Regions from separate parts of the Rhodoferax sp. BAB1 genome, predicted to be linked through region 2. Evidence: riboswitches for the same ligand, from Rfam matches in the RefSeq annotation. Region 2 holds a riboswitch; the other holds the start of a gene.
The links. A riboswitch is a leader RNA that binds a small molecule or an ion and turns the genes downstream of it on or off. The one in region 2 is predicted to bind cobalamin.
Positions count from the first base shown of each region.

Region 1 (6,254 bases), 1.0 Mb from region 2:
TCAGGAATTTCCAGGCCCTAGCCTCAGCCCCTCGCCAGCTCCACAAAGGCCTGCAGGTAATCCACATCGCCATCCGATTCACGCAGGCCCAGGAAAATCTGTTTCTTGAGGCCGTGCCGGCCCAGGCGCACGGGCACGATGTCCATGCGTTCGGCGTACTCCTCGATTAGCCAGCGCGGCAGTGCCGTGACACCACGGCCGCTGGCCACCATCTGCAGCAGGATGTCGGTGGTCTCGATGGTTCGGTGCTGGCGCGGCGCGATGCCTGCGGGCGTAAGGAACTGGTTGAACACGTCCAGCCGCTCGGGTGCCACGGGGTAGGTGATGAGGATCTCCTGCGCCAGCTGTTTTGGCAGCACATGGGTCGCCCCGGCCAGCGTGTGGCTGCGCGGGACGACCAGCACCTGTTCGTAGTCGAACACGGGTTCGAAGCGCAACCCGGGTTTAAACAGGGGGTCGGGCGTGACCAGCAGGTCAATCTCAAAACCGAACAGCGCGCCGATGCCGCCGAACTGGAATTTCTGCTTCACGTCTACGTCCACATCGGGCCAACGCGTGAGGTAGGGGGCCACGAGATTGAGCAGCCACTGGTAGCAGGGGTGGCATTCCATGCCGATGCGCAGCGTGCCGCGTTCACCCTCGGCGTATTGCCGCAGGCGTTCTTCGGCCTGGTCCAATTGCGGCAGCACACGGTTCGCCACCGCCAGCAGGTACTCACCCGCCTGAGTGGGGATGAGCTGGCGCCCTTCGCGCAGCCAGATGGCCGTGCCCAGCAGCGACTCCAGCTTTTTCACTGAATGGCTCAGGGCTGACTGGGTCAGGCACAGGGTGTCGGCGGCGGCCGTCAACGAACCCTGTTTGGCGACTTCCTGCACGATGGCCAGATGGATGCGTTCCAGCATATATGAGCCAATCTCATGGATGATTGAAATAAAACCATTTTACGTAATGGGTCTGCTTGCCTAGGATGCCGAGCTTCGACATCACACACACGATAGGCAACAACAACATGGCCCTGATCCACAACCTAGGCTTCCCCCGTATCGGCGCCAAGCGTGAACTCAAATTCGCCCTGGAGTCCTATTGGAAAGGCGAGTCCTCGCGCGCAACCCTGCAGGCCACGGGCGCCCAGCTGCGCCAGCGCCACTGGCAGCAGCAGGCCGGGCTGGACCTGGTGCCCGTGGGCGACTTCTCTTTCTACGACCAGGTGCTGGACATGAGCTTTACGCTGGGCAATCTGCCCGAGCGCGTGCGGGGTTTCCACGGCGAAGCCCTGGACAACTACTTCCGCATCGCACGGGGCCGTTCTGCCGTCGGGACCGACGAGCACAGTGCCTGCTGCGTTGGTGTGGCCGCGGGCGAGATGACCAAGTGGTTCGACACCAACTACCACTACATCGTGCCGGAGTTCACGGCCGCCACCGAATTCAAGCTCGATGCCTCGCGCCTGCTGGCACAGCTGGCCGAAGCCAAGGCCCAGGGTGTGAAGGTCAAGCCGGTCATCGTCGGGCCCGTCACTTACCTCGCCATCGGAAAAGCCAAGGATGATTCCGACAAGCTGGCCCTGCTGCCTCGCCTGCTCGACGTCTATGCCCAACTGCTGGAGACCCTGGCCGCGCAGGGCGTGACCTGGGTGCAGATCGACGAGCCCCTGCTCGTGACCGAGCTCGATGCTGACTGGCAACACGCCTACAACACCGCCTACCACCAGCTCAAGAGCTGCAAGGTCCAGCTGCTGTTGGCGACCTACTTCGGTCCCCTGCTGGAGAATGGCTATCTGGCTGCCAACCTGCCCGTGGCCGGCTTGCACATCGATGCGGTCCAGGGCCGTGACGACGTGCTGCCCGTGCTGAATCTGTTGCCGGCGCACAAGGTGCTGTCGCTGGGGGTGATCAGCGGCCGCAATATCTGGAAGACCGATCTGAACGCGGTGCTCGACTGGCTGGAGCCGCTCAGCGCACGCCTGGGTGACCGCCTGTGGATCGCCCCCACGTGTTCGCTGCTGCATGTACCGGTAGACCTGGACAATGAACAGAAGCTCGATGCCGAGGTGAAATCCTGGCTGGCCTTTGCCTTGCAGAAGCTCGATGAGCTGCAGGTGCTGGGCACCGCCCTGCGTGAGGGGCGCGCTGCGGTGCAAGACGCGCTTACCACCAACCAGGCCGCGCTGGTTGCACGGCGCACTTCACCGCGTGTGCACAACCCGGCTGTGCAGGCCGCCGTGGCCACGATCAGCGACAGCCTGGGCCAGCGTGAACACAACTATGCCCAGCGCGCACCCAAGCAGGCCGCCCTGCTGCAACTGCCTGTCTACCCGACCACCACCATCGGCTCCTTCCCGCAGACGGCCGAGATCCGCCATGCACGCAGCGAGTTCAAGGCCGGCCGCCTGGACGAGACCGGCTACCAGGCTGCGATGAAAAAGGAGATTGAACGCAGCGTGCGCGAGCAGGAGGCCCTGGGCCTGGACGTGCTGGTGCACGGCGAGGCCGAGCGCAACGACATGGTGGAGTACTTTGGTGAGCAGCTTGAGGGCTATGCCTTCAGCCAGTTCGGCTGGGTGCAGTCCTATGGTTCGCGTTGCGTGAAGCCGCCCATCCTCTTCGGTGACATCAGCCGCCCCAAGGCGATGACGGTGGAGTGGATACGCTACGCGCAATCGCTCACGGCCAAGCCCATGAAAGGCATGCTCACGGGCCCGGTGACCATCCTCAACTGGTCCTTTGTGCGTGACGACCAGCCGCGTGCGCTGTCCTGCAAACAGCTGGCGCTGGCTATCCGCGAGGAGGTGCTGGACCTGGAGCGGGCCGGCGTGCAAGTGATCCAGATCGACGAGGCCGCGCTGCGCGAAGGCCTGCCGCTGCGTCGTTCTCAATGGAAGGTCTATCTGGACTGGGCGGTGGAGTCCTTCCGAATCACGGCCAACGGCGTGCGTGACGAGACGCAGATCCACACCCATATGTGCTATTCGGAGTTCAACGACATCATTGCCTCGATCGCCGACATGGATGCCGATGTCATCACCATCGAGACCTCACGTTCGGACATGGAGCTGCTAGATGCCTTCGACCACTTCAAGTACCCGAACGAGATCGGCCCCGGCGTCTACGACATCCACTCACCCAACATCCCGACGCAGGAACACATGGTGCAGCTGATGCGCAAGGCCGCCGAGCGCATTCCGGCCGAACGCCTCTGGGTGAACCCGGACTGTGGCCTCAAGACCCGGCAGTGGTCCGAGGTGTTGCCAGCGCTGACGCATATGGTGGGCGCGGCGCGTCAGCTGCGCGCCACCGTCGCAGCCTAGGACGTATACTGAACTCGCCTCGCGGTTTCCTGCCCAACAGCAGGAATGAAAAGGGAACGACAGAGGGATGGACACGCCATCCAAGCTGTGGCTGCCCCCGCAACTGTGATCGGCGAGTCCGCTGCCTGACAACCACTGGCTATATGCCGGGAAGGCCGCAGCGGACGACGACCCGAGAGCCAGGAGACCTGCCACGGGGCGATGTGATTGTGCATGGGGCGGGGTGTCCTCGAGCAAGATCGGTGGTGCTTCGTCCTGCCTTCGTCTTCCGCGCGCCTGCGTCTTCGGGTCAGCGCGTGTGGCCGTGTCCGCGTGCGTTGCGCCTGGTTTTGCCGTGCTCCCGCCTTCTTAACCGGAGGAAGCACCTTGTCTGTACTCGTTGAGCCCGAAACGTCCGCGCCCGCGGACACCCCCAACATGTCCCTGGTCGTGGTCGACATGGTCTGGCCCGATCAATCCAACCACCACGGCACCCTGTTCGGCGGTGCGGCCCTGTCCATGCTCGACCGCATGGCCTTCATCGTGGGCAGCAAGGTGCTGCGTGGTTCCGTGGTCACGGCCGCGGTGAGCCGGCTGGACTTTGCCGCACCAGCGCCTGCGGGCCATCTGGTGGAGTGCCGCGCCGAGGTGCTGCAGCGGGGCCGCCGGTCCGTCACCGTAGACACCCGCCTGATCGCCGAAGACCTGCTCAGCGGTGCACGTACCCACTGCCTCTCGGGTGAGTTCGTGATGGTGCGCCAGGCTGACGAGGCGCCCGCCGATGCAGCTGAGGCAGCCGAGGTGGCGCAGGCCAGGCATGAGGCCGGTGCCGAAAACACGGCCATGGCCTGCGCCACCGTGGCTGAGATCGTCTTCCCTGGCCATGTGAACCACCGCGGCGTGCTGCACGGCGGTCCCGCCATGGCCTGGATGGCCAAGGCCGGTTTCGTGGCCGCCACGCGCCAGGTGCGTCGACCCGTGGTGATGGCGGGCACCGAACAGCTGGACTTCGTCGCCTCGGCGAGGGTGGGGGATGTGGTCGAGGTCACGGCCCGCGTTATCGGCACCGGCCGGCGCTCCATCCGTGTGCAGGTAGATATGTGGGCTGAGTCGTCGAGTAGCGGCGAACGCCGGCTCTGCGCCTCGGCCCCGCTGACTTATGTGGCCATCGAGGCTTGAGATCTCGCCGCTGCTGCCCGTGCACCGTGGTGCGCTGGGCCTGCACCTGCTGGCCCTCCCGGCCGAGCACCGGTACTCTCGCTTCGGCGCCACGCTCAGCGACGAGGCCCTGCTGCGCTGGGTGGCTCGCTTGGCCTGGGAGCGGCAACGATGCTTGGGGGCTTGGCTTCCGGGAGACCTAGGCTTGGTCGCCGTGCTTCAGCTCACCCCCACACGCCGGCTTGGCAGTTGGGAACTTGCCCTCACAGTGGCCGCCGCCCTGCATGGTCGGGGCGTGGGCACGACCCTGCTAGCTACGGCCTTGGGTCAGATGCCCGACGTACGGCGACTGGTATGCCAGCACGGCCACGCGGCCGTCTACGCCATGGCAAAGCGGCTAGGCTATGGTGTGCAGTGGCAGGGACAGCAACTGAGGTTGGCAACAGCAGCACCGCACAGCACGGTCCCGGCAACTCCGAAACGGGCTGGTAGGCGCTGATTCAATATCTGCTTTAGCAAGGAGCGAAGGTTCAACAACGCTAATTCATGGGCCCCGATAGCGGCCACCCAGTCAGCGAGCTGCTCAGTGACTGGTGTCGATGGCAGCAGTCATTGACGCTCCGAAGTCAAGTGACTGCAGTCAGCCTAGAGCGGAAATCACAGCAGCCAACGATCGGATTGCAGCGGTTGCGGCCGGTCGTCTGTGCGCGCTGAGTTCACGGTCTCGGCGCCAATGCGGTCATTGAGCCAGCCAGCCGGTAGATAGCAAATCAACCTTTTCCCGCAACGGCAAGGTGAGATTTGCGGACGTGACTCTTTGGAGAGTCTTTCGAATCTTTATCGTCGGTCGGCCTAGACAACTCACCGAGAATTCCGCAGTTTGCGGCAAGCTGAGCATCGCAGCAACGCTCACGCAGGCTCTTGAGCTGTTTCTCCAGAGCACGCAGTTCCCGGATCCGGTCAGCCACATGACCCATGTGAGCATCCAGAAGCTCATTAACGTCACCGCAGTCCGATGCGGGGTCGTCCTTGAAGCGCAGCAACTGCCGAATTTCATCCAGCGTCATGTCCAGACTGCGGCAATGGCGGATGAAGGCCAGCCTTTCGGCATGGACCTCACCATAGATTCTGTAGTTGCTTTCCGTACGCTCCGGCTCGGGGAGCAGACCTTCATGCTCGTAGTACCGAATGGTCTCGACCTGGGTCTGGGTCCGTTTGGACAGATCACCGATCTTCATCATGTACGTCTCCCGGGTCAGGCTGCAACCGTTCGAGGCTGGAAAGCAATCAGGGCCATGCCCAGCAGGCAAATGGTACCCCCCAAAATGTCCCAGCGTGTGGGTGCGACACCATCCACACGCCAGAGCCACAGCAGCGCCACCACCACATAGACACCACCATAAGCCGCATAGGTGCGACCGGCGGCCTGTGGATGAAGCGTGAGCAGCCAGGCAAAAAACGCCAAGGCCAACGCCGCTGGCAACAGCAGCCATGGGGTGCGACCCTGGACCAGCACCAGCCAGGGCAGGTAGCAGCCTACGATCTCCGCCACGGCGGTGAGGACGAAAAGAACAGAGACGCGCAGGGCTTCAAGCATGGCAAGGCGGATAGGGTGTCAGGGTTATTGCATCTTAGCGGCTTGACTCTGTAGCCGCTATAGGGTTTCTAATTCCGTTCAACAAGGAGTAGAAATGCAACGACAGAACACCTCAGAGCCGGGCAAGGATCTCGGACGCGCTTGCGATAGCGGCTGCAGCAGCCCGTCCGCGCCCGTACGCATCGAGGGTGGACCGCCCGGCACCTCCGGCAC
Region 1 is NZ_CP054424.1:434,265-440,518, reverse strand. It holds gene HTY51_RS02185 (LysR family transcriptional regulator) at 24-902, opposite strand; gene metE (5-methyltetrahydropteroyltriglutamate--homocysteine S-methyltransferase) at 1,010-3,307, shown strand; cobalamin riboswitch at 3,313-3,518, shown strand; gene HTY51_RS02175 (acyl-CoA thioesterase) at 3,674-4,465, shown strand; gene HTY51_RS18825 (GNAT family N-acetyltransferase) at 4,446-4,943, shown strand; gene cadR (Cd(II)/Pb(II)-responsive transcriptional regulator) at 5,215-5,682, opposite strand; gene HTY51_RS02165 (YnfA family protein) at 5,700-6,041, opposite strand; gene HTY51_RS02160 (cation-translocating P-type ATPase) at 6,136-6,254, shown strand, end outside.
Region 1: it holds a riboswitch for cobalamin, as region 2 does, so the genes downstream of both, HTY51_RS02175 (acyl-CoA thioesterase) here and HTY51_RS07065 (TonB-dependent receptor domain-containing protein) in region 2, are expected to answer to the same signal.

Region 2 (6,254 bases):
TCAGGCCCAGCTGGCGCAGCCAGGGCGCGAGCAGCGGCGCACCGGCGCCGAGCAGGACCAGCGCCAGCGCCACGCCCAGGGCGGCGCCCGCAGCGCTGCCCAGCAGGTAGGGGTCGGCCAGCGGGTTGCGGAACAGGCCCTGGGCGATGGCGCCGGCCAGGCCCAGCAGGGCCCCGGCCAGCCAGGCCCCCAGCGTACGCGGCACACGGATGTCCCAGACGATCTGCCAGGCCAGCGCATCGCTGCGCATGCTGTGCAGGCTCTCCAGTCCGGTACTGCCCACGCTGGCACCCAGCAGCAGCAGAACCGCGGTGAGCAACAGCAGCACCATGCCCAGCACCAGGGCACGGCGCTGCTGGCGCGTGTTCTCGGTCATGGTTGCACTCCCCGGCCGCTCAGGCACGCGGCCATGAGGCGCGCGCCTTCGGCCATGCGCGGACCGGCGCGCACCAGCACGTCGGACTGCTGCGGCGTGTAGGCGCAGATGCGCTGGGCGCGGATGGCGCGCAGGCCGGCCCAGCCCGGGCGGCGCATCATGGCTGCCGCATTGCTGTCGCCGACCATGATGAGGTCGGGATCGGCACGCACCACGAATTCGGGATTGAGCTTGGGGAAAGGCCCCAGTTCGCCCGGCACGATGTTGCGCGCGCCCAGGCGCGCCAGGGTCTCGCCGATGAAGGAGGCTTCGCTGGCCGCATAGGGGCCGCTGTTGACCTCGAAATAGACACGCGTGCCGCGGGCGGCAGCAGGCAGCGACTGCGCGGCGGCATTCATCTCGGCCTCGATCTCACGCCAGACGCGCTGCGCCCCGCTCTGCGAGGGCACGCCCAGCAGCTGGCCCACCTGCTCCAGCACGCGCAAGACGCCGGCGTGATTGCGCGGCTCGAAGGCGGCCACGGCCAGCCCCAGAGACTGCAGGCGCTGCGCGGCACGCGAGGACGTGGCCAGCAGCACCAGGTCGGGCTGGAGGGCCACGACCGCCTCGACGCTGGGGTCGAGGCCGCCGCCGACCCGTGGCAGCGCACGCACACTGGCCGGGTGGTTGGAATAACGGTCCACCCCCACCAGGCGCTGGCACTGGCCCAGGGCGCAGACGGTCTCGGTCAGCGAGGGCAGCAGGCTGACGATGCGCTGCGGCGGCCGCTCCAGGGTGACGCGTTCGCCGCGGTCGTCGGTGAGCTCGATGGCGGCGTGCGCCATCTGCGCCGCCAGCAGCAGGGCCAGGAGGAGCCAGAGGCGCAGGCCTTCACGCATGAGACTCGCCCCAGGCTATGACGAGGCGGTGCAGCTGCTCCACACCGTCGCTGAGCGCGGCCGGGCCGGGCTGCAGGATGTCGGCGGACTTGATCTCGAAGAGCTGCCGGTCCAACACGGCCGGCACGCTTTGCCAGCCGGCGCGGGCGGCCACCTTCTCGGGGCGGAATTTCTTGCCACACCAGGAGCCGATGATGATGTCGGGCGCGCGGCGCACGATCTCCTGCGGGTCGGCCACGATGCGGTCCTTGCCCAGGGCCTGCACGGCCAGCTCGGGAAAGATGTCGTCGCCGCCGGCGATGGCGATGAGTTCGGACACCCAGCGGATGGCGCTGATGGGGGGCTCGTCCCATTCCTCGAAAAAGACACGCGGCCGGCGCGGCAGGGCGGCGGTGGCCGTGCGGATGGCGTCAAGCCGCGCCTGCAGGGCTGCGATGCGCTGCAGCCCCTGCCCGGCCTGCCCCACCATGGCGGCGACCTGGTACATCATGGAAAAGATCCCGGCCACGCTGCGCTGGTTGAACACCGTGACCGGCACGCCGTGGCGGATCAGCGCGGCGGCGATGTCGGCCTGCAGGTCGGAGAAGCCGAACACGCAGTCGGGCTGCAGCGCGAGGATCCTGTCGATCTTCGCGCTCAGGAAGGCGCTGACGCGTGGTTTCTCCTGGCGCGCACGCGGCGGGCGCACCGTGTAGCCCGAGATGCCCACGATGCGCCGCTCCTCGCCCAGCAGGTAGAGCCACTCCGTCGTCTCCTCGGTCAGGCAGACGATGCGTTGGGGGCCGAGGTCCGGCGGGGCGGCGGCTGGGTTCACACGCGAGCTTCAGTGTTGCTGGTAGGCCAGCGTAACCCAGACCCCGGACGGCGGGGTGTTGTAGCCATAGGCCAGCTGGTAGGTGCGGTCAAAGAGGTTCTCGGCCTTGACGCGAACCGTCCAGTCGCGACTCAGGGGCCGCGACGCATAAAGCGCGACGGTGGCGTAGCCGGCCAGCGTACGGCCGGGCGCCCCGCTGTCGTAGCGGTCACCGAAGGCGTTGAACCGCATGCCGGCCGTGGTGGCCCCGATCAGGCGGGAGACCTCCAGCGAGCCGTAGTCACGCGCGCGTCGCGCCAGCCGCGTGCCGTCGCTTTCGTTCCAGGGGTCCTGGCTGACCAGGGCATAACGGATCTGGTTGCCCAGCCATAAGGCGCGGCCACTGAGCTCCACGCCGCTGTTGCGCACCTTGCCGATGTTGACCGGCGTCCAGGGCGAGACGCTCTGCCAGTAGATCGCGTCGTCGGTGCGGGTCTGGAAGGCCACCAGGCGCAGGCTGTCGGTGCCCCGCGCCCAGGCCACGCCGGCTTCGCTGCTGCGGTGCGTCTCGGGCTTGAGGTCGATGTTGTTGGAGAGCTCCCCCGCGCTGGGCGCGCGAAAGCCCGTGGACACGCTGCCGGTCAGCCGCCAGGCATCGGACAGCCGCCAGCCCAGACCGAGCAGGCCCGAGGTGGCTTCCCAGCGACGTGCGTAGATGGTGTCGAGCTTGTTCACCTCCACGCTGTCCATGCGCAGATTGCCCTGCAGCGATAACGCGCCGAAAGTCTGGTTGACGCCGGCGAAGGCACCGAACATGCGGCGCTGGGCGCGGTAGCCGGAGCTCGTGGCGTCCGAGGTATAGGCCTCGTCGCCGGACTCGACGCCGAAGTTGAACACCCGGTCCGCCCCCTGGGCGTAGCTGTTGAACCAGCGCAGCGCGTTCTGCTGCCCGGTGCTGCGCCCTGCCGTGTAGGCCCCCTGATTGGGCTGGCCATTCAGTTCGTCCAGCAGGGTCAGGGTGGTGCGGCTCAGGTCGATCCGGCTGCGCCAGTCGGGGCTGAGCCGGCCTTCGGCATAGACATTGAGCAAGGCGGTCTCGCGCTGCAGCTGCTGGACGTCGGTGGCCACGGCCGGGCTGCTGCCATCGTCAAAATCCACCTTGGTGCGAACCACGTTGGCATACACGCCCAGCGTGAGGTCGCGCGAAACCTGTTGGGTCAGCTTGCCAGAAAAATGCTGGCGGTCGATCGCATCGCGATCCGGGTTGACACGCGTGTTCTGCGCCGGGTTCATGGCCGAAAAACCATCGGTGTGCTCGGCGCCTGCGTCCAGGCGCAGGCCCAGGTCGCCGTCCCGGGCGGCGTAGCCGGCGGTCAGGCCACGGCTGCCGCGGCTGCCGGCCGTGACCGTGCCGTAGGCCCCGGGCTGGTCGCCGACCTCACGGGTGAAGATCTGGATGACGCCGCCCACGGCGGCCTCGCCGTAAAGGGCGCTGGCATTGCCGCGCAGCAACTCGATGCGCTCGATCTGCGACAGCGGCAGGTCGATGGCCGAAAGGTTGCCCCAGCCGTCGACCAGGGTGCGCACACCGTCGATCATGATCACGAGGTTGGTGCTGGCCGCGCCGCGCAGGAAGAAGGAGGTCACGTTGCCGGGGCCGCCGTTGCGGCCGAATTCGAAACCGGCCTCGCCCTGCAGCAGGTCGGCCAGCGAGGCGGCCTGCGCGCGGTCGATATCCTCGCGCGTGATGACGGAGACCGAGGGCAGGACCTCGGCCAGGGGCTGTTCGACCCGGGCGGCGGTCACGACGGTGACACCGAGCTGGGCCACGGTTTGCGCCGGTGAGGGCAGGTGCAGGACGGCAAGGCAGGACAGGACGGCAAGGCGCGTCGGCTGGAGACGGATTTTCATGATGATGGATACGGACACAAGCCCTCCCCGGCTTCCCCGCCAGGGCATGGACGTCACGGTTGCGCGCAGGCGCACAACCACCTCATTGGCCGGTATCCGGGCTGATGGAAACAACCTTCATCGCCTTCCCGGCTGCTTGTTCAGGGCATCCAGTGGCTAAGTGATGAAAGCGGTGTCTGGCGACACGTCCACTTACCGTTGCGGGGGCAGCGCAGGTTAGGTTTGCCGGGTTGGCTCTCCCTCCTGCTTCCCGTTGAACTGCGGCATGTGAACCACACCGCGAGCACCAACGATCGTGATTTTACTTTCGAAATCTTGCGTAAACCCTACAATTGCAAGACAAATTTGAAAGCCCCATGACAAATCCGTCCCAAATCGAACAACTGGTCGAGCGTGTCGAGCGCCTGCTGGTGCGCCATGCGGAACTGCAGCGCACCAACGAACTGCTCACCGACCAGCTCGATGCGCTGACGGCGGAGCGCGACCAGCTCAAGTCGCGCCTGGGGGCGGCACGGTCACGCGTGGATGCGCTGCTGGAGCGCCTGTCCGAGCCGGCCGAGTCCGACAGCCACAAGGACGCCGCATGAGCACGAAACAACTCGAAGTGCAGATCATGGGGCAGAGTTATCTGCTGGGCTGCCCCGAAGGCGGCGAGGCCAGCCTGCTCGAAGCCGTGGAGCGCGTGGACACCGCCATGTGCAAGATCCGTGATGCCGGCAAGGTCAAGGCGCGCGACCGCATCGCCGTGCTGGCCGCGCTGAACCTGGCCTTCGACCTGAGCGACCGCGGCACGCCGGCGGTGGCAGCGGCCCCGCGTGCGGCCAGCGCCATCGTCCCCCGCGCCGACGACAACGCCGTGCTGGGCACGCTGATCGAGCGCCTCGATGTCGCGCTGGGCCAGGACGGCCAGCTCATCTGACCCCCCCGTGGCTGGCCCACTGCGTGTGGCCAGGCCTCCCACCCTCAAGGGGGCGACACCGGTGGCCCGGCCGAGCCGGTTCCACGGTGTCCTGCGTCAAAGCCCCGCGTACGTCGCGTTGCGCAAAAGTCGCCAGCATCTTTCTGGCATCCCACTACAATGGCCTGGTCTGCAATGCCATCGGGCTTTAAATTCCTTGAACCAATGCTCATTGAGCCCGGGCTTGGAAATTGCCTGGCTAGCGTGATCGTCTCGCGTCAGATGAACCCAAAGCCAACGCTGACCTCGCCCACCTGAACCCCGGTTCAGGATGCGGCCTGGTGGCACTTGCAGACACCTACACTCCGCGCGCCCTTTCTCGAAATTCCCCGATGTTCCTTGAACCCCAGTTGATCGTCGAACTGGCCCTGATGGGCGTGTGTGCCGGATTCCTGGCGGGCCTGCTGGGCATCGGCGGGGGCATGATCATGGTGCCCTTCATGACCATCATCCTGGAGTCCCAGGGTTTTGCCGAGGAATACGTGGTCAAGATGGCGGTGGCCACCTCGCTGGCCACGATCTGCTTCACCTCCCTGTCCTCGGTGCGCGCGCACCACCAGCACGGCGCGGTGCTGTGGCCGGTGGCGCGCCTGCTGGCGCCGGGCATCCTGGTGGGCGCGCTGGTCGGCGCGCAGATCGCCGCGGCCCTGCCCACGCGCATCCTGGGCCTGGTGTTCTCGCTCTTCATCGCCTATTCGGCCACGCAGATGTTCATCGATCGCAAGCCCAAACCCTCGCGCACCCTGCCCGGCGGCTGGGGCATGTTCGGCATGGGCAATGTGATCGGCCTGCTGTCCTCGGTGGTGGGCGCGGGTGGCGCCTTCGTCTCGGTGCCTTTCATGACCTGGTGCAACGTGAAGATCCACCAGGCCGTGGCCACCTCGGCGGCGCTGGGTTTCCCGATCGCGCTGGCCGGCACGCTGGGCTACATCTGGGCCGGGCGCGGCCTGCCCGACATGCCGCCGGGCGCCTTCGGTTACCTCTACCTGCCCGGCCTGCTGGTGATCGCCACGGCCAGCATCATCACGGCCCCGCTGGGCGCGCGCACCGCGCACCGCATGGACATCCGGCCGCTCAAGCGCGCCTTCGCCGTGGTGCTCTACCTGCTGGCGGCCTATTTTCTGATGCGTTAGGTTCCAGGACCTGATGGATCAGGCCCGATAATCCGTGGGATAAATAAGCCCGCACTGAACCATCGAGGGGACCCCACCACATGCGCATCACCATCATCGGCCAGCAGGATTTCGGCAAGGCCGTACTCGAAGCCTTTCTGGCGCGCGGCGACGAAGTCGCCGGCGTGTTCTGCAAGCCGGAGAAGCCGGGCGAGAAGCCCGACGC
Region 2 is NZ_CP054424.1:1,458,633-1,464,886, reverse strand. It holds gene HTY51_RS07080 (iron ABC transporter permease) at 1-376, opposite strand, end outside; gene HTY51_RS07075 (ABC transporter substrate-binding protein) at 373-1,254, opposite strand; gene HTY51_RS07070 (cobalamin-binding protein) at 1,247-2,068, opposite strand; gene HTY51_RS07065 (TonB-dependent receptor domain-containing protein) at 2,078-3,958, opposite strand; cobalamin riboswitch at 4,028-4,264, opposite strand; gene zapB (cell division protein ZapB) at 4,315-4,545, shown strand; gene HTY51_RS07055 (cell division protein ZapA) at 4,542-4,877, shown strand; gene HTY51_RS07050 (sulfite exporter TauE/SafE family protein) at 5,249-6,049, shown strand; gene HTY51_RS07045 (methionyl-tRNA formyltransferase) at 6,130-6,254, shown strand, end outside.